Regions from separate parts of the Pantoea trifolii genome, predicted to be linked through region 1. Evidence: predicted binding sites of a transcription regulator. Region 1 holds the regulator's gene; each other region holds the start of a gene.
The links. Region 1 encodes CRP, which controls carbon source genes, mostly activating them, when cyclic AMP is high. Its sites were predicted from a motif close to ATGTGANNNNNNTCACAT; they were not measured.
Positions count from the first base shown of each region.

Region 2: a site for CRP is predicted at 1,484-1,501, ahead of NQH49_RS01805 (YjcB family protein). Genes of this name have one in related genera too.
Region 3: a site for CRP is predicted at 750-767, ahead of epd (erythrose-4-phosphate dehydrogenase). Genes of this name have one in related genera too.
Region 4: a site for CRP is predicted at 935-952, ahead of idnD (L-idonate 5-dehydrogenase). Genes of this name have one in related genera too.

Region 1 is NZ_JANIET010000001.1:3,839,297-3,841,502, reverse strand. It holds gene NQH49_RS17915 (YccS/YhfK family putative transporter) at 1-609, opposite strand, end outside; gene crp (cAMP-activated global transcriptional regulator CRP) at 668-1,300, opposite strand; gene NQH49_RS17905 (OsmC family protein) at 1,605-2,009, shown strand; gene NQH49_RS17900 (phosphoribulokinase) at 2,061-2,206, opposite strand, start outside.
Region 2 is NZ_JANIET010000001.1:404,498-406,703, forward strand. It holds gene NQH49_RS01795 (oligosaccharide flippase family protein) at 1-75, shown strand, start outside; gene NQH49_RS01800 (ATP-grasp fold amidoligase family protein) at 84-1,034, shown strand; gene NQH49_RS01805 (YjcB family protein) at 1,091-1,372, opposite strand; gene soxS (superoxide response transcriptional regulator SoxS) at 1,627-2,058, opposite strand; gene soxR (redox-sensitive transcriptional activator SoxR) at 2,157-2,206, shown strand, end outside.
Region 3 is NZ_JANIET010000001.1:3,384,545-3,386,750, reverse strand. It holds gene tkt (transketolase) at 1-614, shown strand, start outside; gene epd (erythrose-4-phosphate dehydrogenase) at 955-1,974, shown strand; gene pgk (phosphoglycerate kinase) at 2,026-2,206, shown strand, end outside.
Region 4 is NZ_JANIET010000001.1:3,652,522-3,654,727, reverse strand. It holds gene NQH49_RS16890 (response regulator) at 140-841, shown strand; gene idnD (L-idonate 5-dehydrogenase) at 1,012-2,043, shown strand; gene idnO (gluconate 5-dehydrogenase) at 2,053-2,206, shown strand, end outside.

The sequences.
Region 1 (2,206 bases):
CGCCTTTTGCTGACGTGCCAGCAACGGTGGCAGCGCTTTTTCCGGATCGGTCAGCTGCGTCAGTAAGGTGTATTTGGCATCGCAGTAATCCGCCAGCTCGCGGAACAGCAGGCTGAGCGACTCGCGCATCGGCTGCTCTTTCCACAGCCAGAACCAGAACCAGTTGAATAAGCCGTACCATAGCGTGCCGCCAATGTAGAGCAGCGGCGGCACCCACATCGGCATGCGTCCAACCAGGCTGAGCGTGAAAATAGCGGCAATCAAAGTCGCGGGCAGCAATCGTGCATGCAGCGGGCCGATTTCGCCGGTCACGCCAATCAGCAGCGGCAACGCCAGCAAAATCAGCGGCAGCGGAACCTGATAAGCGGTGAGGATTTGCATCAGGAAACTGCCGGTGGCAAACAGCGAACCCCCCACAATCAGGCGTTTGAAGAAGCGTTTGTGCGGCGTATCCAGACCCGCCATGTTGCAGCAGGCCGGCACTAATGAGAACAGCAGACCTTTTTGCAGATCGCCAAACAGCCAGCCGAGAGCCACAGGCAGGCACAGCACCAGCGTTTGCCGCAGCGCGTAGTTAACTTCGGGATGATAGATGATTCGACGCCACATCAGCTCATCGCAAATAGAAACGGCGCGATGTTGCCATCACGCCGTGGGTGAGAAGAAATTAGCGGGTGCCGTAAACGACGATGGTTTTACCGTGTGCGGAGATCAGGTTCTGATCTTCCAGCATTTTCAGGATACGACCCACGGTTTCGCGTGAGCAGCCCACGATCTGACCAATCTCCTGACGGGTGATTTTGATTTGCATCCCGTCTGGGTGAGTCATCGCATCTGGTTGTTTGGCCAGATTTAGCAGCGTTTGCGCGATACGTCCGGTGACATCGAGGAAGGCAAGGTTGCCCACTTTCTCAGATGTGACTTGCAGACGACGCGCCATTTGCGACGAAAGTCGCATTAAAATATCCGGGTTTACCTGAATCAGCTGACGGAATTTTTTGTATGAAATTTCAGCCACTTCGCAGGCAGACTTCGCACGTACCCAGGCACTACGTTCCTGGCCTTCTTCGAAAAGACCGAGTTCGCCGATGAAATCTCCCTGATTGAGGTAGGAGAGAATCATCTCTTTGCCTTCTTCATCTTTAATCAGTACCGCTACGGAACCTTTTACGATGTAGTACAGCGTTTCCGCTTTCTCACCCTGATGGATGAGCGTGCTTTTGGATGGATATTTGTGAATATGGCAATGGGACAGGAACCATTCGAGTGTAGGGTCTGTTTGCGGTTTGCCGAGAACCATTCGCTATTATCCTCTGTTGTAATCGTGCCCAAAACACAGGGGGCATTTTTCCCTGTCAGGCGGTTTAATCGTCGAGCGTTTCCAGTAAAGGAAAAATTATTCCGGGTGGACTCTTAAGCTACGCTTTTGATTCTTCCGGCCTTCGTCTGTGATGACGAAAATATTTTCAGCACTGTTTGTAGCACAGCTTTTGCGAGCTGTCTTGTGTTGTCTCGCTTCAGCACAAGGGGGATTACTCTGGATTGCTGTTTGTCAGGTGAAAGCGTACTCTGGCGGCAAAACCGCCGCTTCAGGAGAGAGAATAATGCAGGCACGAGTGAAATGGGTGGAAGGTCTTACCTTTCTCGGAGAATCCTCATCTGGCCATCAGGTATTAATGGACGGTAATTCCGGTGACAAAGCGCCAAGTCCAATGGAGATGGTGCTGATGGCCGCAGGCGGCTGTAGCGCCATTGATGTGGTTTCGATCCTGCAAAAAGGGCGCAGCGATGTGGCCGATTGCGAAGTGAAACTCACCTCAGAACGCCGTGAAGAAGCGCCACGCATTTTTACCACTATCAACCTGCATTTTATTGTCAGCGGCAAAGCATTGAGCGATAAAGCGGTTGCGCGCGCGGTTGATCTGTCGGCGGAAAAATATTGCTCGGTGGCGATCATGCTGGGTAAAGGCGTGGAAATTACCCACAGCTATGAGGTTGTCGAGTTGTAATCGGTCGAAGGGGAGGCATTCATGCCTCCCTTTTCACCGCCCGCACCAAACCTATTCAATCCGCTTCCCTTCAATCAGTCGCTGTACCAGCGGCAGCATAATCAGCTCCATCGCCAATCCCATTTTGCCGCCCGGCACCACCAGCGTATTGATGTGGGAAATAAACGATCCCTGAATCATCGCCAGCAGATAGGGGA
Region 2 (2,206 bases), 3.4 Mb from region 1:
ATGAATTACTTCTTCAAAAACGGCGTCATCCAAAAAATCCAGGTTTCCTCACTCAACTACAAAACCTACAAATGAGGTCAGATATGCTCAAGTTGAAAGATGAACTCAGAAGAAGCGTGCAGTACTTCATCAAGAAGATGCCCTGGGCATACCAGGATCGTATCTACTATTTTCATAAGTTCCGCAAACTGCCCAATTTGCGTGAGCCGAAAGTGTTTAACGAGAAGGTGCTGTACCGCAAATTCATCCATGGCGATTATCAGATGTATGGTCGTCTGTCGGACAAATATTCGGTGCGCGAATATATCGCCGAGAAAGTGGGCAGCGAATACCTGATCCCGCTGGTGTACGAGACCAGCGATCCCAGCTCTTTGCACACGCTGCCGAGCTGGAAAAATACCGTTATCAAGCCGAATCACGCCTCTAACATGGTAGAGATTTTGCTGGAAGAGCCGGATGCGCTGAAGAAGCAGCAGATTATTAGCGACTGCCATCGCTGGCTGAAGACCGATTTCGCCAACGAAGCGCGCGAGATTCACTATCGCTACATCAAGCCGCGCATTCTGGTGGAGCAGTACATTGGCGATGGTAAATCGGCGCCGATTGACTACAAGTTCCACATGTTCAACAAGCGCGACGGCAGCTTTGAGTATGTGTTGCAGGTAATCTACAACCGCTGCAATCCGCTGTTGTCGATGAACTTTTACGTCAACAACCTCAACGAGGCGTATCATAAAATTCGTGATACCGGTCTGGACGTGACGCCGCAAATGGCCTCGTTGCAGCACGCGTTGGCGTTGAGTAAAAAGCTGGCGAGTGATTTCGATTATGTGCGCGTGGATTGGTACATCGATAAAGAACAGATCTACTTCGGCGAGTTGACCTTTACGCCAGGCGCGGGTTTGGTGACCGGTCTGGATCGAGGGCTCAATCAGATGATGGGTGATATGTGGATTCAGGATCGTCGCGGTACGAAGATACCGGGCATCACGGTGACGGAAGTAACCATTCCTGCCGTATTGAAGAAAATTTAAGTATCACACAGCAAAATAAAAAACCCCGCTTCGGCGGGGTTTTTTATTGGCGGCGATTAAGGCATTGGCCAATCGGTTGGCGTCTGGCTCATCACTTCAATAAAGGCGTTTTTGGAGATTTCCATGAAGTTATGCAGATTCTCCATGCTCAGCGTGATACCGAGCAGGCCGGTGACAAACCAGCAAGACATGCCCACGCCAATACCACCGCACAGCAGCGCCATCACGTGATGACTGTTCTGACGCAGTCGAATTTTCATGGTGCTGGCGAAGAACATCATTACCGCACTCAGGAGTTCCCAGCGCATAACAATTAAACTGGTGGTTAAGGTGGCCATCTGCAAAAACCTCTTAGAATCAGTGATATCCCCGACATTCAATCGACATCACTGGCGGCGAAGAAGGAAGGTCAGGGAAGTCCTTCAGGCCGTCTTACTGAATACAGGAAAGTGTGACTTGGCTCACATTATATCACTCGATTTTAAATTTTGAACAAAATTTATACCTGGTATGGTAGGAAGATTTTTATCGAACTGGAGGCTGAAGCAGGCAGGAAAAGTGAGGTGCGCCCGCAAGGGGCGCGCAGTAAAGGTTAGCTAACCGGGCAGCACTCGCCGGTTGTACGCTGGGCAAAACTGGTCATGTTGTTGTCTGCACAGTCAAAACTGAGCAAGCGTGGACGCTGAATCATCGCCTGGCGACGCATGGTGTGACGATAAGCGGTAGGCGTTTGTGAGAACTGACGGCGGAACACGCGCGAGAAAGTCTGCTGCGAGTCATAACCGTATTGCATCGCGATATCGAACACCGGACGCTGAGTTTGGCGCAGCGCTTCAGCGGCCAGCGTCAGACGACGTTCGCGAATATAGCCACCCAGCGTTTGTTTCGTGACGGCACGGAACATACGCTGCAGGTGCCATTTTGAGTAACCTGATTTTGCCGCGACTTCATCAATAGACAGCGCTTTATCCAGATTCTGATCGATCCAGTTGGACAGCGAATGAATGATTTCCTGTTGCATCATAGCCTCATCCTTCTGATGTTTTTTGCCTGGTGAGAAATTCGAAGTTTTGCTGGGGTGCGAGTATAATTCCTCAAGTTAACTTGAGGTAAAGGCCCTAAATGAAAAAAGAACGCAATTACCCGAAGCCGGTTTTAACGCCGGGTGAAGT
Region 3 (2,206 bases), 450 kb from region 1:
CCCACGACTCGATTGGTCTGGGCGAAGATGGCCCGACGCACCAGCCGGTTGAGCAGATGGCCAGCCTGCGCGTGACGCCAAACATGAGCCTGTGGCGCCCGTGCGACCAGGTTGAGTCAGCGGTGGCGTGGAAATATGCCATTGAACGTGTTGACGGCCCGTCGGCGCTGATCTTCTCGCGTCAGAACCTGGCGCAGCAGGATCGCAGCGCTGAGCAGCTGGCGAACGTGGCGCGTGGTGGTTACGTGCTGAAGGACAGTGAAGGCACACCAGAGCTGATCCTGATCGCTACCGGTTCAGAAGTGGAGCTGGCAGTGGCTGCTTATGAGCAGCTGACGGCGGAAGGACGCAAGGTGCGCGTGGTTTCTATGCCATCCACCGACGCCTTCGACAAGCAGGACGCGGCGTACCGTGAATCCGTGCTGCCGAAAGCAGTTGCCGCACGCGTGGCGATTGAAGCGGGTATCGCGGATTACTGGTTCAAATACACCGGCCTGAACGGGGCGATCGTCGGCATGACCACCTTCGGTGAGTCAGCGCCTGCGGATCAGCTGTTCAAAGAGTTTGGTTTCACCGTTGAGAACGTGGTTAAAACGGCGAAATCGATTCTGTGATTTGAGGTCGCCATAAATGGCGACCCTACACAGCGGGTATAAAGGGCGTCCCAGCTGGGGCGCCCTTATTGATTCACCACCTCCAACCTGAAACGGTTCAATTATTCCTGTAGTAATAATTCCGCAGTGCAAAAATTGTGACGTAGATCCAATATTCCGCCACTCACTTGATCGCAATCATTCCCGTTATTCCTCTCTTGCATTACTCTAGCTGAACCGTTTCAGTCGCCAGCGAAAACGTGCATCTTGCCGGTGAGAGCAGGCAATAATTCCCTGTACAAAACGGTGTGAAACGCTCAGGCTAATCGGCACGTTTTTTCGGGTGTTGTTGAAGGTAGAAATGACCGTTCGCGTAGCAATAAATGGTTTTGGTCGTATCGGGCGTAACGTGTTGCGCGCTCTGTATGAAACCGGTCGCCGGGCTGAGATCACCGTGGTCGCCATTAACGAGCTGGCCGATGCCGCCGGGATGGCGCATCTGCTGAAGTACGACACCAGCCACGGCCGTTTTGCCTTTGATGTGCGCCAGGAGCGCGATCAGCTGTTTGTTGGCGACGACACCATTCGCATCCTGCATCAGGCGGAAATCGATGTGTTGCCGTGGCGCGAACTGAATGTGGATATCGTGCTGGATTGCACCGGCGTGTACGGCAGCCGCGCTGATGGCGAAGCCCATCTGGCAGCAGGTGCGAAGAAAGTGTTGTTCTCGCATCCGGGCGGTAACGATCTCGATGCTACTGTCGTATTCGGTGTTAACGAACAAGCTCTTAAACAAACTGACCGCATTGTCTCCAACGCATCCTGTACCACCAACTGCATTATTCCGGTGATCAAGTTGCTGGATGACGCCTTTGGCATTGAGTCGGGCACCGTGACTACCATTCACTCGGCGATGCACGATCAGCAGGTGATTGACGCCTACCACAGCGATCTGCGTCGTACCCGCGCCGCCAGCCAATCGATCATTCCGGTAGATACGCGTCTTGCTGCTGGCATTACCCGTATTTTTCCGAAATTTAACGATCGCTTTGAGGCGATTGCGGTGCGCGTGCCCACCATCAACGTGACAGCCATTGATTTGAGCGTCTCGGTGCGCGAAGCGGTGAAGGCCTGCGAGGTTAATGCCTTGTTGCGAAATGCGTCAGAAGGGGCGTTTCGTGGTATAGTTGACTATACGGAATTACCGTTAGTCTCAGTAGATTTTAACCATGATCCGCACAGTGCCATAGTCGATGGCACGCAAACGCGGGTCAGTGGTCATCACCTTATCAAAACGCTGGTTTGGTGTGACAACGAATGGGGCTTTGCTAACCGCATGATCGACACCACGTTAGCAATGGCCGCAAGCGGTTTCAGGTAAGACGCGGACTGCGTCTGGCAAAACTTATGAGAATCAACGAGAGGGTTCACCATGTCTGTAATTAAGATGACCGATCTGGATCTTGCTGGTAAACGCGTTCTGATCCGTGCCGATCTCAACGTGCCAGTGAAAGAAGGGAAAGTGACGTCAGATGCACGTATTCGTGCTTCTCTGCCTACCATCGAAGCGGCGTTGAAACAGGGCGCGAAAGTGATGGTTACCTCTCACCTGG
Region 4 (2,206 bases), 190 kb from region 1:
GGTGACTCTATCAATTTAAAATTCTGATGTTGTGAATACTACTCTTTCACGACTGCTGTAATCGATACCATTTATTTATTGAAGCAGTTGTGGTGGTCAGAATTGGACAAAGTTAATGCTGTAATAAAGGAATAAATAAATGGTATATGCACATAATAAACAAGTGCGTGTGGCTGTCCTTGATGATCACCCAATGGTCCGTACCGTTTTCGAGTTGTGTTTAAAACATGAGTCCGATATTCATTTGGTGGGAACCTGGGCTTCAAGTAATGAATTATTTAATCAGCTAAGGAGTACCGTGGTTGATGTGCTGGTACTGGATTTCCTGCTGGGCGAGCGTGAACTGGATGGTTTGGCGTTGGTGAAGCAACTGCGTAATCACTATCCGCAGCAAAAAATTCTGATCTCTTCTTCAATGGAGAGCCCTGCCATCGTCAAAATGGTGCTGAGCGCGGGTGTAAAAGGCTTCATTGGTAAGAGCCACAACATGCAAGAGATCACACACGCTATTCGTCAGGTGGCACAAGGACGTTTGTTCCTGTCAAAAGAAGTCGCCTATGAAGTGGAAAATCTCTATGTCATGAGTGAAGAGTCACTGGATGAAAGCCTTGATTTCAGCAGCAAAGGCAACATGTATGAGAAGGTGAAAACCCTCAGCCCGCGCGAAGTGGAAGTGGTGCGTTGTTTTCTCGATGGTTTAAGCGTGTCGCAAATTGCCGTGAAGTTTAAGCGCAGCCGTAAAACGGTGAGCGGACAAAAACAATCGGCGCTGAAAAAACTCGGTTTGCGCTCCGATTCTGAGCTGTTCAAATACAGCCACGACCTGATGTCAGGCTATTAATTTTCTTCACAGGCGGCCACATACGGCCGCCAGTAGCCTCCTCTGCATTGCATACTTCACGTTCCAGGTAACACCTTTCCGTAACATGTCTTTAGGTGATCTTCATCACAGTTTAAAGCTGCGTAACCCGGTCTGATGGCGCCCATTGCTACAGCACTTATGGGGACGTTATGAATATCGAAACGCAATCCGGCATGATCACTGGAAAAAAACAAGTCAGCGTTGCACAGCAGCAGGTGAAATGGGACGGCAAAGGTACGTTGGTGCGCATCACGCGTGGCGGCATTTGTGGCTCCGATCTGCATTACTATCAGGAAGGTAAGGTCGGCAGTTTTGAGATCAAAATGCCGATGATTCTTGGCCATGAAGTGATTGGCTACGTGGTTGAGAGCGATGACCCGAATCTCAAACCCGAGCAAAAAATCGCGGTAAATCCCTCAAAGCCCTGCGGCACCTGCAAATATTGCCAGCGCGATCAGGAAAATCAGTGCACCACCATGCGTTTCTTCGGCAGCGCCATGTATGTGCCGCACGTTGATGGCGGTTTTACTCAATATAAAGTGGTCGATAGCGCGCAATGTGTGCCGTTCCCGCAGGATGCCGACGAAACGGTCATGGTATTTGCTGAGCCGCTGGCGGTTTGCATTCACGCCACGCAGCAGGCGGGCGATCTCACTGGCAAGCACGTGTTCATTTCGGGCGTGGGTCCGATTGGCTGCCTGATTGCGGCGGCGGCAAAAGCGCGTGGCGCCGCCTCCATTGTGTGCAGCGATATCAGCGAGCGTTCACTGGAGATGGCGCAGCAAATGGGCGCAACCGACGTGATTCATGCCGCAGAGGGCGATTTCGCGCCATACCTCGCCGACAAAGGCTATTTCGATGTGGCGTTTGAAGCCTCTGGTCATCCTTCTTCGCTGCAGCGCTGCCTTGATGTGGTGTGCGCCAAAGGCACGCTGGTGCAGGTTGGTATGGGCGGCACCATCCCCAATTTCCCAATCATGGCGCTGATTGCCAAAGAGATAAATCTGGTCGGTTCCTTCCGCTTTACCCATGAATTCAACACCGCCGTCGAATGGCTAGCTACTGGCGTGGTGAATCCGTTGCCGCTGTTCAGTGGTGAGTTCGCCTTGCAGGATATTGATGCCGCGCTGCAGTTTGCCGGCGATAAAAACCGTGCCGCTAAAGTTCAGTTAACTTTTTAAGGAGCAGTGATGAGCCAGTTATTTTCTCTCGAAGGCAAGCGTGTGCTGCTGACCGGTTCGGCGCGTGGTATTGGGTTTTTGCTGGCGCGTGGCTTAGCGGAAGCCGGTGCCGAAGTGATTGTCAACGCCACCACGCTCGAAGGGGCAGAGAAGGGCGCCGCGC